Regions from separate parts of the Shewanella sp. Actino-trap-3 genome, predicted to be linked through region 2. Evidence: predicted binding sites of a transcription regulator. Region 2 holds the regulator's gene; the other holds the start of a gene.
What was found. Region 2 encodes sigma-54, which starts transcription at its own class of promoters, with help from an activator protein. Its sites were predicted from a motif close to GTTGGCACGNNNNTNGNNT; they were not measured.
Positions count from the first base shown of each region.

Region 1: norV (anaerobic nitric oxide reductase flavorubredoxin) is a predicted target of sigma-54. The motif match lies at 3,074-3,092, and genes of this name have one in related genera.

Region 1 covers NZ_PJCE01000001.1:1,390,069-1,401,401, reverse strand. The annotation lists gene CXF80_RS06000 (DUF1971 domain-containing protein) at 1-287, opposite strand, end outside; gene norW (NADH:flavorubredoxin reductase NorW) at 372-1,517, opposite strand; gene norV (anaerobic nitric oxide reductase flavorubredoxin) at 1,514-3,019, opposite strand; gene CXF80_RS05985 (LemA family protein) at 3,796-4,392, shown strand; gene CXF80_RS05980 (M48 family metallopeptidase) at 4,414-6,360, shown strand; gene CXF80_RS05975 (glutathione S-transferase family protein) at 7,140-7,796, shown strand; gene CXF80_RS20255 (MFS transporter) at 8,039-8,437, opposite strand; gene CXF80_RS05970 (MFS transporter) at 8,447-9,274, opposite strand; gene CXF80_RS05965 (MYG1 family protein) at 9,849-10,730, shown strand; gene CXF80_RS05960 (class I SAM-dependent DNA methyltransferase) at 11,137-11,333, shown strand, end outside.
Region 2 covers NZ_PJCE01000001.1:3,849,842-3,861,174, reverse strand. The annotation lists gene CXF80_RS20325 (calcium/sodium antiporter) at 1-399, shown strand, start outside; gene CXF80_RS20320 (KpsF/GutQ family sugar-phosphate isomerase) at 445-1,422, shown strand; gene kdsC (3-deoxy-manno-octulosonate-8-phosphatase KdsC) at 1,425-1,991, shown strand; gene lptC (LPS export ABC transporter periplasmic protein LptC) at 1,988-2,548, shown strand; gene lptA (lipopolysaccharide transport periplasmic protein LptA) at 2,535-3,116, shown strand; gene lptB (LPS export ABC transporter ATP-binding protein) at 3,113-3,844, shown strand; gene CXF80_RS16630 (RNA polymerase factor sigma-54) at 3,987-5,471, shown strand; gene hpf (ribosome hibernation promoting factor) at 5,497-5,784, shown strand; gene ptsN (PTS IIA-like nitrogen regulatory protein PtsN) at 5,787-6,230, shown strand; gene rapZ (RNase adapter RapZ) at 6,227-7,093, shown strand; gene CXF80_RS16610 (HPr family phosphocarrier protein) at 7,110-7,385, shown strand; gene mgtE (magnesium transporter) at 7,851-9,215, shown strand; gene CXF80_RS20190 (hypothetical protein) at 9,739-9,891, shown strand; gene CXF80_RS16600 (transposase) at 9,911-10,162, shown strand; gene CXF80_RS16595 (ABC transporter substrate-binding protein) at 11,214-11,333, shown strand, end outside.

The DNA of each region.
Region 1 (11,333 bases), 2.5 Mb from region 2:
AAATTAATATTGAATTGTGCATCAGGGCTTAATTCAATGCGGTGCCAGTACTCTGGCGGGCTGGTGGCAAACTGGCCAGCATTAATCACTACTTTCACTTCTGGCTCAGTCGCTTCGCTGTCTGCAAAACCAAAATACGTGACTACACCTTCCATCACACATAATTGGCCGAAGACACCTTCGGCGGTATTGTGGTGGTTAAGTAGCGCATCAGGCACATTTTTAGTGGTGAAAAATGGGGTAGAGCGTTGAATGGTCCAGTTTGCTGGAATACGTTGATGAGACATAATTCTCTCCTAAATTGATACATTAGCAGGCTTAGTTGAGCCTACTGGTTTAAATACTAAATACTAAATACTAAATACTAAATTCTAAAGATTAGCTGGCAAGGCTCTCAGTAGTGGGAAGGTGTTTTTCATATGTCCTTCTGTTACCACAAAGCCGATGATCTCTTTTTGCTCGTTATACGCTTTTACTGAGCAACCTAAAGCATCAATATCAACCTGCCAGGATGCAACATCTATGACGGTATTACCGCCTAATTGGATAGGCATTTGCGGCGTTTTAACTTTGACCAGCATAGCAGGCAGTTTCAAATCTGTCGGTTGGCCTAATAAGGTTTTCGCTAACGCATTGGCGCTTAACATAATCGGCTGCAGGTAGGACATCACCTTGCCGTTTATCTCGGCGCAGTCTCCCAAGGCATACACATTATTAACTGAGGTTTGCAGCTGCTGATTAACCACCAAGCCGTTGTTGACCTTGAATCCCGACTTTTGGGCTAAACCCACATTAGCCTTTAACCCCGCCGCTGAAATGACACAATCAACAATATGTGTTTTACCCGAGCTGAGTGTGGCACAAATTCCTGATCCGGTTTGGTTTAAGGAGCTAATGGTGCGGCCAAACTCAAATTCAACACCTGTTTCGGTCATCTTCTTTTGTAATACACTGGCGACTATATCTGGCAGCATCGTTGCCATAAGGCCGTTGCTTGGATCTACAACTACTACGCTTTTACCGCAACGGTTAAGATCCATCGCTATTTCAGTACCGATAATGCCGGCGCCAATCACTAAAATCCGCTGCGCATTCTGTAGCTGCAGCTGCGCAGTTTCAAACTCGCGCAAACTATTTAAGGTGATCACCTTGTCTGTTGCATTACCAAGCATCGGTGGAACAAATGTTTTTGCCCCCGTTGCCAGCACCAATTTTGTGTAAGGGTAGGCGACACCTTTAACAAATACCGCCTGTTGATCGCTATCAATGCAGTCAACCTGAGTAAAAGCATGCAGAGTAATATTATTCTCAGAGGCAAATTCCTGCGCACTGAGGCGAATTAAATCCGCACTGCTTTGTTGATTACTAAATACATGGCTCAAATCAGGCTTATTATAATCGTGGCCCTCATCGAGGGTAAAAACAGTTATGGGTATGTGCTGATCTATGCGCCTAATGGTTTTGATTAACTGATATGAGCCAAAGCCGCTACCAATAATGATGATGGGTGCACTCATGATACTTTCCTTGCTTCAATAGGGATAAATACCTCTTTGCCAAGGCCGCAATCTGGACAGAGAAAGACATCTGGTACTTCGCTCCACGGTGTTCCTGGTTCAACATCTTGATTAGGTTCGCCCAATACTGGCTCATAAACCCAGTTACACACAGTGCATAACATATTTTGTGAATCATCAATTGCCGAAGCAGCACCGCATTCAGGTTTACTTTCCCGAGACTTAGTTGCTGGCTTAGCGGTGGCAGTGGCTTGGTTGTTTTTGGCTAGGGATGCTGGTGAAATGGATTTAACATTACTAAGATCATGCCATGCCCAGTTTTTGGCAATCTGTCGCCCATGGTCGCGGCATTCGCGCATGGCTTTACCATCAGGTCGCCATTTTGCTTTTAGGCCCACAATCGTATCAAATCCGGCATCGGTAAGACGGGTGTGAATACGATCGACCGCACCGCCGTTCCAACCGTAGCTGCCAAAGGCACCGGCTTTTTTATCTTTAAAACGCAGGCCGGTGATCTCTTCTAGCATCCCAGCGACTTTCGGCATCATCACATTATTCATGGTAGATGAACCCACTAATATGCCTTTAGAGCGGAACACATTGGCTAAGATGTCATTTTTATCATGGCGGGCCACATTAAAGACTTTAACTGACACCCCAGGATCAACATCGTGGATCCCCTGAGCAATGGCATCAGCCATCATACGGGTATTATTAGACATTGAATCATAAAAAATAGTGATCCTGTCTTCCTGATAATTGTCTGCCCATTTCAGATATTGATGAATAATCTGGGTAGGGTCATCGCGCCACACTACGCCATGGGCGGTGGCAATAATATCAACTGGCAGATTAAAGCTCAGCACCTCGTTAATTTTAGCGGTAACCAGTGAGCTAAACGGAGTTAAAATATTGGAGTAATAACGTAAACATTGGTCCATCAATTCAATCTGATCAACCTCATCGTTAAACAAATGCTCATCGCAGTAATGTTGACCGAATGCATCGTTACTAAACAATACGGCATCTTCGGTTAGATAAGTCATCATACTGTCTGGCCAATGCAGCATAGGTGTTTCAATAAACACCAACTGCTTGCCGTTACCGATATCTAGCGTGTCGCCGGTTTTGACGATATTGAAATGCCATTCTGGATGATGATGTAAGCCTGTAATGGAATCGATAGCATTTTCGGTACAGTAAATCGGGGTGTTGGGGATTTTAGCCATCAGAGCCGCTAACGCGCCTGAATGATCTTCTTCAGCATGATTAATAACAATGTAATCAATCTTATCTAGGTCAATTTCCATCTCAAGATTTTGAATAAACTGCAGGCTGAAACGGTGGTCAACGGTATCGATTAAGACATTTTTTTGTTCACGAATAAGATAACTATTGTAACTCGTCCCTTTGGTGGTTTTATATTCAGTGCCATGAAAGTCCAATATTTCCCAATCACGTTGGCCAACCCAGTCGATATTATTTTTAATGTGAATTGTCATATTTACACCTGTATTAAATTGAAAAGTTACAAATTCATAAAGTTAAATATATTAATGCAGACTGCATGCCAACTAGTTAAATAGCTGATTAAATAGTTAATTATTTCAATTAAAGTTGAGTAATTGTCATATTAACAATCCTAAAAGGTGTCTTAATAACACTTGCGTGTCAAAATGACATGTTTAAGGTGGCATCCTCTCAAGAGTCTAATAAAGACCTGATCACTGGCCGCCTAGTCTTTGGTCACCCTTATTCGCTTAGTGGTAATGAATCATGGCTAGACCAAGGCACATGATAGTGAGCTTAGAAGAGACTCCTTATGGTAATAACCATGAGTAAGCAGGCCGCTTTTACTGATGTAAACCGGTCATATTACTCAACGCTCATTATCTAGAGCTAAACCTATTGAGAAAAATACCCAATTTATGTGCTGGTATAGTTATAAAAGGCTATCGTAATGAATGCTGAAAGAGGCTATGTTATTGATTATAAGAATGGCTTGGGTTAGTGACTAGCAAGGCTAGAAAAGGTCGCTGTACAATGACAGCCTATGCCTATCAACTGTTGAGACTGGATGATTTTTTAGTAATTAGGTACTTAATGTATGGATTTGGCTATTGTCTGAATGTTACTCGAGTCTTTCATTTCGGTTTTAGTGATAGCTCATTTGGCACAAGCTTTAGATGAGCCTAGTGTTTATAAACTCAATTACAACGCGTATACAAGACTAATAGCATCGAAAGGATGCGTAAATATTTGGATAAAGGTGAAAAATATGTCAATCACATTGATAGTTATTCTGGTTCTGGTGGCACTGGTGTTTTTTTATGTGACCGGGGTATTTAATAAACTGGTTACGCTGAAAAATCGCTACAAAAATGCCTTCGCACAGATCGAGGTGCAATTAAAACGTCGATATGACTTGATACCTAATCTTGTCGAGACCGCCAAGGGTTATATCAAACATGAACGGGAAACCTTGGAAGCCGTGGTAGAGGCACGTAATACGGCGCAGAATATGTTGTCAAAGGCGGCGGCCGATCCCAGTAACACTGATGCCATAAAAGGACTGAGTGGCGCTGAAAGTAAACTGGGGGAGGCCATGATGAACTTTAACATGGTGATGGAGGCCTATCCCGATCTTAAGGCCAATCAGAATATGCTGCAGTTAAGTGAGGAACTTATCTCCACGGAAAATAAGGTCTCTTTTTCCAGGCAGGCCTTTAACGATCAGGTGATGGCTTATAATACTTATAAACAAACTTTTCCTCCGGTGTTTTTTGCGGCGCGATTTGGTCATGGGCAAGATGCAACATTGTTGGAGTTTGAAGATACTGTGGCCATCCAGGCGGCACCCAAAGTCTCATTTTAGTCATTTTTCTAGGTATGCAACATGAATTTTTTTGAATCCCAGGACCGAGCACGTAAAAACACTTTTCAGTTGATTTTGCTGTTTAGCTTGGCGGTGATCATCCTGATCGTGATGGTTAATCTGCTGGTTATGTTGGCGTTCGGTTTTATCGACAACGCGCAAATGTCAGCGGGTCAGTCTTTTTGGCAGCAAATGGATTGGCGCACTTTTGCCACTATCAGTTCGGCAGTCGTTCTGGTGGTCTTGGGAGGCAGTCTTTATAAAATCATGGCTTTGTCGGCTGGTGGCAAGATTGTTGCCGAAGGGCTAGGGGGACAATTAATCGCACAAAATACCACTGTTCTGAATCAACGAAAATTATTAAATGTGGTAGAGGAAATGGCTATCGCTTCTGGTACGCCAGCACCACCGGTATATTTGTTGGCTGACGAGAACGGTATCAATGCATTCGCCGCCGGTTTCTCCCCCAAAGATGCTGTTATTGGCGTGACTCAAGGAGCGATTGATCACCTAAGTCGCGATCAACTTCAAGGTGTCATAGCTCATGAGTTTAGTCATATTTTTAACGGTGATATGCGCCTAAATATCCGCTTGATCGGTGTTCTTAACGGGATACTGATCCTCGGTATTATTGGTTACCACTTACTGTATTCCACTTCTCGTTCTAGGCGTGGACGGGACAATGGTAAAGGGACCGCAGGAATATTAGCCCTGGCGATTGGGCTCATTGTCATCGGCTTTGCCGGGACTTTTTTTGGCGGCTTAATAAAAGCGGCCGTGAGTCGACAAAGAGAATACCTAGCAGATGCCTCAGCGGTTCAGTTTACCCGTAACCCAGAAGGCATTGCGGGTGCATTGAAACGCATCGGCGGGCTTGAGTTTGGATCTTTGATAGAGGATCCAGGGGCACCTGAAATCAGCCATGCTTTTTTTGCTCAAGGCGTTTCAGGTTTCATGCAAACGTTGTCTGCTACCCATCCTCCACTGGCAAAGCGTATCTTACACATCGATCCCCATTGGGATGGCAAATTTGCCACTGTCGACAAGCTCGAAATAGACCAAAGTGTGCAATCTGGCGATGGAAAAGTATCCAAGGCTCAGCCAGAACTGGCGAAAAAAATGAGCACAATTGCTGCCGGGGCGTCCATAGTTGATGTTGCCAATAGTATTAGTCAAATAGGCAATCCTACGCGGGAAACGGTCGATTATGTTCGGGCGTTAATTGCGCAGTTACCCACTGTCATCAAGGATGCTGCTCGTGAACCCTATGGGGCTCGGGCTGTTGTTTATGCCCTGCTATTGGATAAGGATCAGCAAATTCGGCTTAAACAATTAGCTTATTTACACCAATATGCCGACGCAAATGTTGCCGTTTTTACCCGTAAACTGCTGTCTGAAATAGATAGGTTAGAAGCTGGCTCTCGGCTTCCATTAATTGATATTGCCATCCCAGCTCTCAAACAGTTATCACTGTCTCAGTACCAGATTTTCAGAGTCAATATGGATGCTCTGATTGACATGGATTTTAAACTTGTCTTAAAGGAGTGGACCTTACGTAAAATTCTGTTCATTCATCTGGATGCTCACTTCTTCAAACATCCGCGCAGCCTACTGGCTAGCGTAGATAGCGAGCAACTTAAGCCCGAAATTGCATTGCTGCTATCAGTGTTGACCTATGCCGGTCAGCAAGAACAGGTTGTCAGAGAGGACGTTTTTATCACCGCGGTAGAAGCATTGGGAATGAGCGAGCTCAAATTAGTTAACGAAAATGCAGTCAAGCTATCAGATCTGGACACAGCGCTACAAAAACTGGAAAAGTTAACTCCTATGGCCAAACCGATGTTATTGCACGCCTGTGCCGTTTGCATCATGCGCGATCAAAAGATAGATCCGGTTGAGGTTGAATTATTACGGGCTTTTGCCGATGTTCTGGCTTGTCCAATGCCACCACTGATCTCTTATGCTTAAGCATTGTATCGCTCAATTTACCTTGAGTATGGATTGCACTCGTTAGCCTTAACTCATAAGAATATGCACCAATAATGGAATGGACCTACCGTTTGCTCGTCTTTTTAATAAGCGACTAGATCATCAAATTAAATGCATCTCCCGCCATATTATTAACGGCGTTGCAATAAACCCATCTAGATAAATGGATCGAAACCTACAAAAAAAGATCGAATTCATTTGGGAAAATGTGCCGCGGCGCACCGGCAATGAAACATTACTTAATGGGAAATAGGTTGGGGCTGATAAGAATTTAGCTAAAAGCTAAATTGAAGGTCACCATTTTAAAAACGGGTAACGGTTAGCTTAAGTCAGAGCCATTACATTTGAGATGGAAATGACACAAGAATGATGAATTAAGAGTGTTGCTGGCATCGCAATGATTTACTGTACCATAGCGAGATTAAGTCAATTTTTTAGACAAAAAATAATAAAATAATAATAATAAAAAATAATAAAAATAGTGGCTTATGCTTTTTAGGTAAAAGGGAATGCAGCCCTCCATTAACCCACTAGCCATCGGCTATTGCTTGACGTCAATACTTGTCTCAATTGGTGCTTTGGCGCGTCGTTAAGTAAAGGCCAACAAAAGAGGCTATTTTAAGGCGCCCCGGGGCATTAAGCGTCTTCGTTTTTATTCTCAGATGCAGTCACTGTCGATGTAGGCAGAGGATTATCGGTGGCCAACGGCAAGGTGAAGTATAAAAACCGCCTCCCAGTGGTATAGTTGGTTAATTTCGTTGCACAACAGGAGACATATTATTTACACACTGTATTGGGATCGCGGTGGGGCCAACATGGCCACTCACGCCGTACTGGAAGAGTTGGGCGTGGCCTACGAGTTGATCGAGATCGATTTGGCTAAACGAATGCAACGTACACCGGAGTACCTGGCGATCAACCCGAACGGCAAGGTGCCCACATTACAGCACCGGGGCGAAATCATTTATGAATCGGCGGCGATCCTGATGTACCTGCTTGACCAGCACCCGAATGCCGGTTTGGCCCCCACACTGCATTCGCCGCAACGAGGGCATTATTACCAATACCTCACTTGGATGTCGAATACCTTGCAGGAAGCGGCTAACCGCTGGGCCCACCCGGAGCACTACGTCGCAGGCGATATCGATTTGACCCCCGTGGTGGATAAAGCAACCCAAGACCTGAGCCGCTGCTGGAGCATCCTCAACGATGATCTGGGCAACAAAGGCCCATGGCTTCTAGGTGACAGACTAAGCGGCGCCGACTTTCATTTGTTTATGGTGGCCTACTGGAGCAGCCGCTATAGCAGTCGAGCGCAAGACTGGCCAAACCTACGCCGCCACATGCAAGCCATGCTTCAACGCGACTCTATCCAACAGATGATGTCTCAGGAGGGACTGACATTGGAATGCTGATCCGAGGGGGGATGGTTCGCGCACTTAATAGAATTTTGCAGTGAATAAGTACCTATGGCCATTAATTCATTATGTTTAACACTCGTGGAGTCCATATACGCAAAGTGGCACAACGCGAGATAGAACTAGGGTGAAAATAATTTTAAGGTAGTGGCCCATTTTTCTTCATAAAGAGCATGTTTCCATTAGGCAATTGTAGGGCTGTGATTACTGTTTTTGGTGTCTATTTGTTGGTTACATAATTAAATTTTCAGTTTCTTCTCGTGAGAGTATGAAAAAAAAGCGAGAAACATTGCCAGTAATATGTACATGGAGAGCCAGAAGAAAAGCTGAGAGCCTGTGATCCCATTATCAATGAGATAACCAAATAAAATCGGAGAAATCGAGGTCGATATTACACCAAGAGAGACCATGAGTGCGCGTATTCTCCCAAGATACTTGGTGCCATAGACTTCAGCCCAAAGCGCATTAATGATTGGGCTACCGGAGCCCATGGCGATGCCGAGTAAAATAAGTAGCGCGTAAGCAACCCAGTTGCCTGTTAGTTGCGAGGCCAACAACAAAGCCATGAGCATTGGGATGGGGTAATATTTTAACAATTGTCTCCCGCTGAATCTGTCAACCAATGCGCCCGTATACATTGATGAAAGCTAATGGGCTATCCCATAAAAGACGAAGCAATTGGCAAAAAGCATGGGTGTCCAGCCCATCTGAGGAAGAAAAAATCCCTGATGAATAAATATTCCTGTCACGATGAATGGTGCCGCAAGGACTGTGGGTAGTACCAACCAAAAACGATAATCGGCAAGTAATGTTCTTCTCGATCCATCCTCTTTGAGTGGTTTAGAAGGTTCACAGTCTAAAGTTGGATCATGTTCGGCATATTTTTGATTTCTCGCACGTTTAATAAGAAAAAGTGCCAGAGGAAGATAAAGTAAGGGGACTGATACTGCTATGATCAACCAACTTTGTTGCCACCCGAATTGTGCAATAAAAAATACTGCAATGGAAGGCAGTATGATTTCACCTAAGGGAACCCCTGTGGTTGCTACACTTACACCTTTGCCACGATTCAAAGAAAACCTTTTCATCATTGTGGTTATGGCGGTGTGTGGAAAAAGTCCCTGACCAAAAAAACGCAGGAGAAAAAGTCCGACAACAAGCGTTGTTAGGTTATTGGTCTGCCAGAGTGTGAGCGCTGCCAGAGAAAGTCCAATTGTGCAGAATAGGATAAACTTTTCTAACGAGACCTTGTCAATACTCCCACCAATCCACATGATAAGTAGGCCACTGGCAAGTGTTGCCATAGAGTAGGCGGTTCCATAGCTTGTGGCTGATAGACCAAGACTTTCTTTAAAGCTGTCTCCGAACCAGCTAATGAAAAACGACTGACCGAAGTTGCCCATGAAAACGGTCATCACGCCAAAAATGAGAATTGGCCAGCTGTGGCTTATAAAAAGTAAATATTCGCGGATCATGTATTATATAAGCTCCCTAAAAAAATTCACACAATTGACTTTTTTGATGGTTTGTCAACAAAGGGAAATGCGGATGACTATTATGCTATTCACATTTAGCTATGTTTCCAAGTCCAAATAGCCAAATGAACCTATTTCCTTTTTACTCTATTGCCTTTGTAGGATAGGCGGCTTTGTCATTTTTGTTTATGTGCATGTTAGCATGGCAGGTTTCTATGTCGCTTTTATCTGAAGATAGCACACCGCCACAACGGGGCTTGATTGATGGATAATAAACTATCTTTTTAAATGCCCTTGCATCAAAGGAGCCATAGCGTCAACGCTAGATTGTTGCTGCCAATCTGGTAAAAGCCGATATAAAAAAAGCGATGTATACGAAGCAGAATGAATGATTGTGTTCAAAGCAGTATTTTTTCGTAAATAGATTTTACTCTCTCTATACGGCGCAAACTTTTTCTTTACAGAAATGGGTTTTCTTGTTGATGAGTGAAACGTTATAATTTCTAACACTTAACTGAAGTATCGTATAAATAATGCGCGCTTTGGTGATAACGTAAATGGATATATTATTTTGATGAAGATATTAGGAACACACAGCGGGGCATTTCATGCCGATGATGTTTTTGCCATTGCGGCGTTGTCGATGTTGCATCCGGAGTATGAAATACATCGCTCACGTGACCCCAAAGTATGGGCAAAATGCGATTACCTCGTTGATGTTGGTGGTTACTACAATCACGATGAAAAGGTATATGACCACCATTTTAAGAACGGTCCGACATACGATGATGGTTTAAAAATGTCATCTATCGGCCTTATTTGGTCTCATTATGGTACTGAGATTTGTGGCTGTCCTGATATTGCAGATAGGATTAGTCGACGTTTGATTAGGCAGTTTGATGCAATTGATAATGGAGTGACATTAACACATCATATTGAAGACTTTTCTGATGTGCGCGAAATATCACTATCGGGGTCAATTTCTATGATGAACCCTCAGGACCACTCTAAAACAGATGACGTTTTTGAGGGTGAAGTATTGCGCGCTCGTTTAATGCTTCAGACTGCCATCGCACAAGCGAAGCACTGGATTGATAGTCGGGAAGGGGTGGAACTTGCTCTTAACGTGGCTCACAATGAAAAACGTTCATATATCATTGTGCCTGAAGATTGTAAGTGGATAGAACACCTGTTTAACAGCAATGGAAATGAAACGATACTTTATGCAATATTTCCAAATGGTGAAAAATGGTACGCCCGCACCGTTCCATCCGCTCCTGGAGAATTCTCTAACCGTAAAGATTTTCCAACATCATGGGCTGGTTTGAGTGATGAAGCGTTTTCAAAAGTAGCACAGATCCCCGATGGCGTATTCTGTCATCATGGCTTATTTATCTGTGCAACAGGTTCACTTCAGTCAACTATGAAGTTAGTCGCTGATGCCATTAAAGCCTAAACCGACAACGCCATGATAAATGTTTGTATTTGGTAAGCAGTGCTCAGTAAAAGGTGAAGACCTAAACGAGCTTGAACGTAGGGCTGTGAACCAATGTAGTACTCAAAACATGGCCAAGATTGTTGGCGGCATCAAAAGGATTTGCTGCGCCATAGCATCATTACGTAAACTCGTTAGTAAAAAGACTAGCGAGTTATCTTTAAACGCAATGACATCATGCTAATGCGAGCCTGTAAACGATTCAAAAGATGTTATTAGTTTATAGACATTCGAAATCATTCTGAGACATTCAATATCACACGAATATATTCGCTCTTCATTGGCGATAACAAGTCTAGATAACCTCAACAATCCAGTAGCCAACATCGCGGCTGAGCTCAACGTTTTACCGAAGTAGGAAGCAAAGATGAGTAGAGATTTTTTTGAGCATAAAGCAGATATTTTCGATAGCGATGATAATAGAGTTTCAAATGTCGAAAACATTGCCAATGCTGTCATTAAAAATGTAAGCCTTGATCGAAAAATGCACTTAATGGATTTTGGCTCAGGTACCGGATTGCTACTTGAGCGCATTGCGCCGTCTGTACGAAAAATTACTGCGAT
Region 2 (11,333 bases):
AGTTGGATGGTAGATGGTGCTGTGGGTATTGCAAAGTTTTATGGCTTGTCAGATCTTGTCATTGGATTAACCATTATTGCAGTGGGAACAAGCCTACCAGAATTAGCAGCCTGTATTGCTGGCGTATTAAAAAAAGAACACGATCTCGCTATTGGTAATATCGTTGGATCGAATTTATTTAACATTCTTGCCGTACTGGCACTACCAGGGTTAATTGCCCCTGGCGAAATAGATGCCTCTGCCAGTGGAAGAGACTTTTATATGGTATTGGGCACCAGTACTGCATTAGCCGTTTTAGTATTATCCAGTGGCACCAAGCAACAACTGACTCGTTGGCATGGCGCACTATTATTAATCACCTTTATTGCGTACCAAATTATTGTATTTCAATCCCATTAGATTGGAGCATTAAAGGTAAAGTCTTAAGCTAAAAGAGAGAGCCGTATGGTAAATCAAACTCAATTTCGTCAATGGGGCCGTAAAGTCATTGATATTGAAAAAGCTGCCTTAGATAATTTATATCAATATGTGGACTCAGTTGAGTTTGGCCAAGCATGTGAACTCATTATGCAGTGCAAAGGCAAAGTGATTGTCATGGGAATGGGCAAATCGGGTCATATCGGTAATAAAATATCCGCGACGTTTGCCAGTACCGGCACGCCGGCATTTTTTGTTCATCCTGGTGAGGCTAGTCATGGTGATTTAGGCGCATTGGCTAAGAACGATATTGTACTGGCGATTTCCAATTCAGGCGAATCGAGCGAAATACTCACGTTAATGCCTGTGATACAACGTATGGGCGTGCCTGTTATTGCCGTAACAGGTAAACCAGACTCTAACATGGCGCGTTTATCTAAAATTCATTTATGCATTGAAGTACAAGAAGAAGCATGCCCGTTAGGATTAGCGCCAACGTCTAGCACCACTGCTACGCTAGCAATGGGTGATGCATTAGCCATCGCATTGTTGCAAGCAAAAGGGTTTACCCGTGATGACTTTGCCTTATCACATCCTGGTGGCTCATTGGGGCGAAAATTATTACTAAAAGTAGACGATGTCATGCATAAAGGCGATGATTTGCCTATCGTCAGTGATGCTATTTGTATTACTGAAGCGCTTTATGAAATATCTAAAAAAGGCCTAGGCATGACGGCGGTAGTCAACCATGAAGCCAAACTAGTGGGTATTTTTACTGATGGTGATTTACGCCGGGTCATCGATGCCGAAGTGAACCTTCGTACCACTTCGATAGCCCTAGTGATGACCAAAAACTGTGTGACCTGCCCTACGGGTATTTTAGCTGCACAAGCGCTACAAATTATGGATGAAAAAAACATCAACGGACTGGTTGTCGTCAATGAAAAACACCAACCGATCGGGGCATTAAACATGCTCGATATGGTTAAAGCTGGAGTCATTTAATCATGTCAGAATCAACCTCGTGTCACCAAGGATTTTACGGCCCTATCAGTAATGATATTTGGCAGCGAGCTCAGAAAATTAAACTGTTAATCTGTGATGTCGATGGGGTCTTTTCAGATGGACGTATTTATCTCAGTAATGCTGGCGAAGAACTCAAAGCCTTTCATACTCGCGATGGCTACGGTATACGCTCAGTTCTCACTAGCGATATTCATGTTGCCGTCATTACAGGTCGTCAATCAAAAATTGTCGAAACCCGAATGACCGGATTAGGAATTAAACATATTTATCAAGGCATTGATAATAAATTTGAACCTTTTGAGCAACTTATGTCGCTGTATAATGTAAGCGCCGAACAAGTAGCCTACATTGGCGATGACATGGTTGATCTGCCCGTAATGAAAGCCGTAGGTCTCTCCGTTTGTGTCGGCGATGGTCATCCGTTTGTAAAGCGACATTGTCACATGACAACGACCTTAAACGGCGGACATGGAGCTTTGCGTGAACTGACTGACTTATTGCTCTTAAGCCAAGATAAATTTGCCAGTGCTCATGGAATGAGTATATGAATCGGATCACCCTAAGTATTGTGGCTTTTTTTGGTCTTGCTTTTATGTTGTACTGGCAAGCACAAATAAAACGCAGTGAAATGGACTCGGTGAAAGTACCTGGTATTGAGCGCCCTGACTTTATTGCAGATAACCTACGCACCACGGAATTCAATCAACAAGGTTTTGTCGAAAGTCGAGTCAGCGCCGAGCACATGGAGCATTATGCTTCAAGTGACATCACTCACTTTACCAAACCGATATACCTCATTTACCCTGAAAATGGTAAAGCACAATGGCAACTAAGTGCAGATCGAGGACAATTGAATAAAAACACCAGCAAAGTCATATTAGAAAACAATGTTATTATTGATGCCATTGATATAGAAGAACCCCTGCAGTCATTGAGTACCCAAGCGGTGACGGTAGACTTAACCACTATGATAGGCACCTCACAAGAGATGGTGTATATCAAAGGCAAAGGGTTTATTATTCAAGGCTTAGGCCTACATGCTGACTTGAATTCGCAACAATTATCGCTACTGAGCCAGGTAGAAGGAACATATGAGCCACATTAATCGTCTCCACACTCGCGCCAATGTTATTTTATTGAGCAGCATGCTTTGCCTGTTGAGTTTGCCTGCTACGGCGAAACAAGGTGATCTGAAACAAGAATTAAAAATTGTTGCGGTTAGCCAATTTGCTGACATAAAAAATAACCAAATCATTTTTAATGGTCCGGTTAAGATTGTCCAAGGCAGTATTAATATCAATGCTGATGAATTACGGGCGTTTACCCCCGAAAACAGCACCAGTAAGAAACTTATCGCCACTGGCAAACCCGCGACGTTTTCACAAGAATTAGATGACGGTCAAATTGGTACTGCCAGTGCCGACGAAATATCCTATGACCTTGCGACTACCACGCTAACATTGACAGGTAATGCCAAACTTAATCAATCGGGTAGCCAAGTGACCGGTAATCGAATTAAGTACAACATCAATGCGCAAGAGCTTATTGCTGAAAGTTCGGGCACAGGGCAAGATCGGGTTATCACCATTATTCAACCTGAGAATTTCCAAGACGAGTCTGCGCCAAAGCAAAAACTCCCTGAAATCCCAGTTAAAAAGCAGATCAAACCATGACCCAAATAACCTTAACCGCTGAAAATCTGGCTAAAAGCTATAAAGATCGTCAAGTTGTTAAAGATGTCAGTTTAACGGTTAAAACAGGCCAAATTGTTGGGCTTTTAGGCCCCAATGGTGCAGGTAAAACAACCACCTTTTATATGGTTGTCGGCCTAGTGAAAAGTGATAAGGGTCGAATTTTAATTGATGATGACGATCTCACTGACGATCCTATGCATCTGCGAGCTCGCAAAGGCATTGGTTACTTACCACAAGAAGCCAGTATTTTCCGTAAACTCACAGTGTATGACAACATTATGGCCGTGTTGCAAACGCGCAAAGAACTCAGTACAGACCAACGTATTGAACAGCTTGAGCATCTATTAGAAGAGTTCCATATTACCCATATTCGAGACAGCCTAGGCATGTCGTTATCGGGTGGTGAACGTCGTCGTGTTGAAATTGCGCGCGCTTTAGCCGCCAATCCAAAATTTATTTTACTCGATGAGCCCTTTGCTGGTGTTGATCCGATTTCTGTCATCGACATAAAAAAAATCATTCAACAACTTAAAAGCCGAGGTCTAGGAGTATTAATTACCGACCATAACGTACGTGAAACGTTAGATGTCTGTGAGCGAGCTTATATCGTCAGCCAAGGTAATTTAATTGCCGAAGGCACACCTGATGAGGTATTGAGCAATCAACAAGTTCGGGCGGTGTACTTAGGTGAACAATTCAAGCTATAGTTACTTTACGGGCCTTTAGTCTATCTAACTCATTTGATTGAACGATATCTAAACAGCGTTAAACATCATTGATGTACGTGACAATCCATTACAGTTTTATAAATTGTCACTTTTATGGAAATCATCTAGGGATAAGCGGTAAATGAAAGCGTCACTCCAACTTAAAATGGGTCAACACTTAACCATGACCCCACAATTGCAGCAAGCCATTCGCTTACTGCAATTATCGTCATTGGAGCTACAGCAAGAAATCCAACAAGCATTGGATTCAAATCCATTACTTGAAATAGAAGATGAGTTTTCTGAAGCAAAAGACCCCGTAAAAGAAAATCGCGACCAAGCTGATACAGACTTCAGTGACAACAGCATTGTCAATATTGAAAAAGACACCTCAACAGTCGACACAGCAGAATCTATGACCAAAGAAACCATGGATGATTTAGCCATGGATACTACATGGGATGAAGTGTACACCGCCTCGCCGATGTCAGGTTCAGGTAGTGCTAGCATGCGCGATGATGACATGCCGTTTCAAGGTGAAACCACCGAAGGTCTGTATGAACATTTAGAATGGCAGAAAAATCTCACTCCATTTTCAGAGACCGATCTTGCCATTGCCACAGCGATCATCGACGCCGTGGATGAACGCGGTTATTTAACCCAAAGTACCGACGATATTCTCGAAGCCATGGGTGACGAAAATGTTGAGTTAGATGAAGTTGAAGCTGTATTAAAACGAATTCAACACTTTGATCCCGTTGGTGTTGCTGCACGTGATTTAAGTGAATGTTTATTGATCCAATTAGCGCAATTCTCTAACACCACACCCTATATCGATAATGCCCGTTTGCTAATTAAAGACTATTTAACCTTAATTGCTGGGCGTGATTTTAGATTATTGATGCGCAAAACTAAGCTAAAAGAAAATGAGTTACGTGACGCCATCACCCTAATCCAATCACTCAATCCTCGTCCAGGCTTATTGATCACCGCCACCGAAGACGAATTCGTTATTCCCGATGTCACGGTACTAAAGAAAAATGGCCGTTGGGTTGTAGAGTTAAACCCAGACAATATGCCCAAAATTGGCGTTAATCAGCAATACGCTGCCATGGCTAGAAGCAGTAAAAATCAGTCTGACAGTCAATTTATTCGAGGCCATTTGCAAGAGGCTAAATGGTTTATTAAAAGTATCGAAAGCCGCAATGATACTCTACTCAAAGTGGCAAATTGCATTGTGCAATTTCAGCAAGGCTTCTTTGAATACGGTGAAGAAGCCATGAAACCTATGGTGCTAAATGATATCGCTGAAGCAGTAGAAATGCATGAATCGACAATTTCACGAGTCACCACACAAAAATATATGCACACCCCACGTGGACTATTTGAACTAAAGTACTTCTTCTCTAGCCATGTCAGCACTGACGATGGCGGGGAATGCTCATCAACAGCAATTCGTGCTTTTATCAAAAAGCTGGTTGCCGCAGAAAACCAGAAAAAACCATTGAGTGACAGTAAAATGGCTCAACTTCTGGCAGAACAAGGCATAAACGTTGCTCGTCGTACGATTGCAAAATACCGAGAAGCAATGCTAATCCCGCCCTCAAACCAACGTAAGAGTTTATAACCTACAAGGTTGTGGAGGATTTTCTATGGATATAAATCTGACTGGACGTCATGTCGAAATAACAGAATCTTTACGTGAGTATGTTAATGGTAAATTTTCAAAGCTTGAACGACACTTCGATCAGATCCATAATGTACACGTTGTACTCCATGTAGAAAAATTACAACAAAAAGCAGAAGCCAAAATCCACGTTAATGGCGCAGAGATTTTTGCTATGTCAGAAAATACTGATATGTATGCTGCAATAGACGCCCTGATCGATAAACTCGACCGTCAGGTAATTAAACACAAAGAGAAGTATACAAAACACTAACGATGGAACTTTGTACCATTCTGCAGCCGGAATGCACTACCTGTGCCACACCGGGCAGTAAGAAAAAAGTACTGGAACTCATCAGCAATTTAGTCGCTGCCCAGTATCCAACCCTGTCTTCGCAAGAGGTTTTTGAAAGCCTATTAGCGAGAGAAAAAATGGGTAGCACAGGTATAGGAAATGGCATTGCGATACCTCATGGTCGATTAACGACCATCGATCACCCCATCGCGATATTTGTTAAATGTGAAGAAGCCATTGCCTTTGATGCAATTGATAAGCAGCCCGTGGATATTTTATTTGCTTTGTTAGTACCTGCAGACCAGTGCCAACAACATTTAGGCACGTTATCGAGTATGGCTAAAAAGCTCAGCGATAAGCAAATATTGAAACAGCTTCGCAAAAGCCACAACGCAACAGAACTTTATCGGGTTATAACTGCATGAAACTTGTCATAGTATCGGGACGTTCAGGTTCAGGGAAATCCGTTGCCTTAAGAGTATTAGAAGACCTAGGATATTATTGTGTCGATAATTTGCCTCTACCCCTCATTGGCACATTACTCGCTCAGCTCAAGGGCAGTAATGATTTAGTTGCGATTAGTGTTGATGTCCGCAACATTGCTGAACAAGGCAAAGTGCTTCAAGACCAATTAGCCCTACTTGAACATGACACTGAAATTATCAGCTTCTTTCTAAATTCCAATGATAAAGTGTTACTTAAACGCTACAGCGAAACACGCCGATTGCACCCGTTATCTAAAAATCATATTTCACTGCAAGAAGCGATCAAATTAGAAGGCCGTTTACTTGAGCCTACCGCAAAAATTGTTGACCATTACATTGACACTTCGGCGCTAAATATCTACGAGTTAAGCGACCAAGTTAGGCAAATACTATTAGGCAGTGTCGATAAAGAATTAGTGATTAACTTTGAGTCTTTTGGCTTTAAGCACGGCATGCCGACTGAAGCGGATTTTATGTTTGATGTACGTTTTTTGCCCAATCCACACTGGGAAATAGAATTGCGCCCAATGACAGGATTAGACGAACCCGTACAAGAATTTTTAGGGCGTCAGCCATTGGTCAACAAGTTCATTTGGCAAATTGAAAACCTATTTGAAACCTGGATGCCACATCTAGAACGTAACAATCGCAGTTACCTGACTATCGCGATTGGTTGTACGGGTGGCCAGCATCGGTCGGTATATATTGCAGACCAATTAGCAAAACGATTTAGGCAAGGCAGTAAACACACTGTTAATGCTCGCCACAGAGAATTAAGTATAAGTGAACTAACCGCTAAGTGAGCATAGGATTGCATGAATGATCAAACTTGAACGCCAAGTTACCATTTCCAACAAATTAGGATTACATGCCCGTGCAGCAACAAAACTCGCGGTATTAGCCGCCGATTTTGACGCGAACATCACCTTAACTCAGGGCGAAAAAAACGCCAGTGCCGCAAGTGTGCTCGGGTTATTAATGCTTGAAAGTGGAATAGGGAAAATGATCACCGTGACCGCAAAGGGCCCAGATGCCGAAGTAGCATTAAATGCAGTGTGTGATCTGATTAATGCTAAATTTGATGAATCTTGTTAAATTAGTGAAGAGTACGATTCGCGAGTCACTCACTTTTTAATCCACTATTATTCTTATTACACGTGGCCTAACCAAACTGTCACGACATTGATGCTCAACGGTAGACATCAGTCCCTCGATAATATTAGCCCTTAAGTTTATCTCACGCAGTTGATACCCATCTGATTAAGTATCAGTTCACTCTGCGGGAGTTTAGCGTTTAACATAATACATATATCGCCGCTTTCAGCAACGGATCCAGTTTGACTCTGCATCCGTGTAGTCGTCCGTCAATATGATGTATAGCAGCGTAGACCATGCATAATTTCGTCCAAAGGAAACGACTCAAGTATCCCATTTTGGCGTTACATTGTCTTACAAGCAGACAACGATTATTGCACCAATACGCCTTAAACAGAAAAACCTGAGCAGCCCAGAATGATTACATACTTGATGATATAAGTATGATGAATAGGAAGTAGATATATGGGTAAAGAGTACCTAGATAATGAGATAACCGAACAACGCCTCAATCAACTCGTTCAAGCGCTAGACAGTGGTTTGTTTGTTCATGCTCGTAACATGTTGCACACCATGTCACCTAACGATGTCGCCCTAATTCTCGAATCATCACCCCCCAAAAACCGACAAGTGTTATGGCAACTGATTGACCAACAATATGCGGGTGAAATTCTTGACGAATTAGGTGAAGAGCTTAAAGATTCACTCATTAGCAGCATGACACCAGAAAAGCTCGCCCAGGCCACAATAGGTATGGACACAGATGATCTCGCCTATATTCTTCGCAGCTTACCCGATGGAGTTTACAAGAAAGTACTCAAGTCAATGCGCAGCCAGGACAGGGATAGAGTAGAACAAGCACTGCGCTACCCTGATGATACTGCAGGCAGTATCATGAACACCGATACCGTCACCTTACGACCCGATGTCAATATCGAAGTGGTATTACGTTATTTACGTCAACGGGGAAACTTACCCGATACTACCGACACCTTATATGTTGTTGACCGTCAAGATCATGTTTTAGGCGGAGTAAGATTAGTCGATTTATTAACCTGCGATCCAAGCGTAACCGTCCGAAGCATTATGGACACAGAGTTAGAAAGTATTCCGGTTGAGATGTCTGATAAAGATGTAGCCCAAAAATTTGAACGACTCGATTGGCTATCCGCCCCAGTCGTCGACAGCCAAGCAAAATTGCTTGGCCGGATCACCATCGATGACATTATCGATGTGATCCGCGAAGATGCCGAGCATTCAATGATGGGGATGGCAGGGATGGATGATGATGAGGATACCTTTGGCCCAGTGCTAAAAAGTACGCTAAGACGCTCCCTGTGGTTAACGATTAACTTATTTGCTGCGTTACTTGCCTCGTCTGTCAGTAACATGTTCGAAGGCACCTTAGAGCAATTTGCCACCATCGCGATTTTAATGACCATAGTTCCGAGTATGGGCGGGGTTGCCGGTAATCAAACCTTAGCACTGGTGATCCGTGGTATTGCACTTGGGCATATTGGCCAAAGTAACTCACGTTGGTTGATTGGTAAAGAACTCAGCATTGGATTATTAAACGGTTTAATGTGGTCTATATTGGTATTTTTTGCAGTATGGCTGTGGAAAGATGACATCGCGTTAGGAGGGTTAATTGGTTGTGCTATGCTGATTAATATGACGGTTGCAGGCTTTGCTGGCGCCACTATTCCAATAATGTTAAAAAAGTTAAATATTGACCCAGCATTAGCCGGTGGCATGGTATTAACCACGGTGACAGATGTGGTTGGCTTATTTGCATTTTTAGGCCTAGCCACATTGTTCTTAATCCACTAGCTCATTCATTTGATTGGTGCACATCATGTCGTCCAGTGAAAATTGCAAACTCTAGCGCAATTCCCCGGACGACTTCGCCCCCGCCATACATCGCTAGCCTGTTTAACATGCGTCTTCACGCCCGGATCACTTACCAAGATGACGTCCATTGAAGCCATATCATCAAACCCACTCCTTGTATGATTTTTTAAACCATCCACTCGGAATAACTCATTCGACTATAACGCCTTGCTCATCTTGTCATTAAGATGGCCTTTTGCTGCCATATTGGTCATCCATACTGTGCAGCATCGACCACTTCAGCGATAAATAATCGCCATAGCATCTTTCACCAATTTAGTGCAATTGCACCAAACTAACCAATAGGTTAGTAATAACCCATTGACAACAAAAACTTAAATACTTGATAAATAACAACTTAAATTTTTATATAACGTTGGCACAAAGTTTCCATATAACAACTCATACCCACTAAGAGGTAGTTTTATTGTAAAGCATTCCATTGTACTTGTAGGAGATAGCGATGAAGAAAATAAACTTAAGTCGTCAGATTAAATCGGTCAGTATCATGCTCAATAATATCGTTCAACAATGCCGACAAAATATTTTTTTCTTAGCGCATCTCGGTTGCAGCCAGTGGGATGATGTTGAAACTCGCTCAGGCAAACATAAATAAATCAGCAGGAGGTTATTTGATGAGTATGTCAAATGCGAGACAGTATCCAGTGGAATTACAAAGACAAGTAATTGATGAAGTCAAAAACCATAACAGATTATTGTCTGATGTAGCAAAGCAATACGGTGTATCAGCTAAAACCGTTTACCAATGGGTAAGAAGTAATGATCTTCGCCAAATGAGAAGCAAAAGCGCTATCGTGTCAGAAATAGCCCATTTACAACAAAAAATCACTCAGCTAAGTCAACAGTTACATACGATGGCAAGCTAAGCATATACGCTTGAGATAGCGTTTAAACTATCTTAAGCAATAATGACTGGAAATTCAGTTAACCGTTTTGGCAAGGATGTTTGATGGTGTTAGCAACTCGTCCCCCAGCAAGTTGATAACAAAGCAACAAACATTCTAATAATAAGCGCAAAATACTTGCATCCTTGCCGCTTTATTGCTCCACCGTTAGTCGTTAAGGAAGTCGGCTAACATAACAGTTAAGGCGTTATTGGGTCCCCAGACTCTATTATCCAATAACGTCATTTTTAATAAGGTGTTTTAGCTTTAGCCATTGACGGCGCGATTGTCACCATTAACAGAGCTAAATATCAAAACCGTTTTGGCAAGGATGTTTGATAGTGTTAGCAACTCGTCCCCCAGCAAGTTGATAACAGAGCAACAAACATTCTAATAATAAGCGCAAAATACTTGCATCCTTGCCGCTTTATTGACAGTTCAGGCGTTATTGGTTCCCCAGATGTAATAGCCAATAACGTCATTTTTATTTCAGCCTTTGGCTGATAGCTCAAAGCTAAAATAATAATAATGAGCTTGAGCAACGCCCTAAAGCTTCAATTGATACTCAATGATTGCGTTAGGGTGGTGATACCATCGCAGCATAAATAATAATATAAATAAACTATGCAAACAAAAGCCCCAATGCAAAGGATGCATTGGGGCTTTTTCATACTCATAAGTTAACCTTAGTCGGAGTAATACCAATCGAATTCATTCTCTGCTCATGCATAAAACAGCTTAACCGAAATATAGCCGTTATGGCTCGGTGGCCATCAGTGATCGTCTCACTAATTTAACAAATAAGTATCTGAATCAAATGGTAAATAATATTTATTTTCACAATGGTTGCCACTATGTATCACTTTACTCAGTAAATTAATGATTAACGAGAAGCTTAGTATTTCCGTTATTAATTGATAATATTAAAAAAAAACGATTATATTGACCAATATTTCTCACAAAAAATAATACATTAACTACACTTAACATTATTTATCTTTTGACTGAAATCTCACTTATGCACAAAGTGTTAATGATTATTTTTTGGAGCCTAATCGCGATTGGCATTGCGGGTTGTGATCTTAATCAAAACTCATCCATCGAGACCTTAACCGCAAAGGGTCCGATTAAAATTGCTGTTTCTAATACGCCA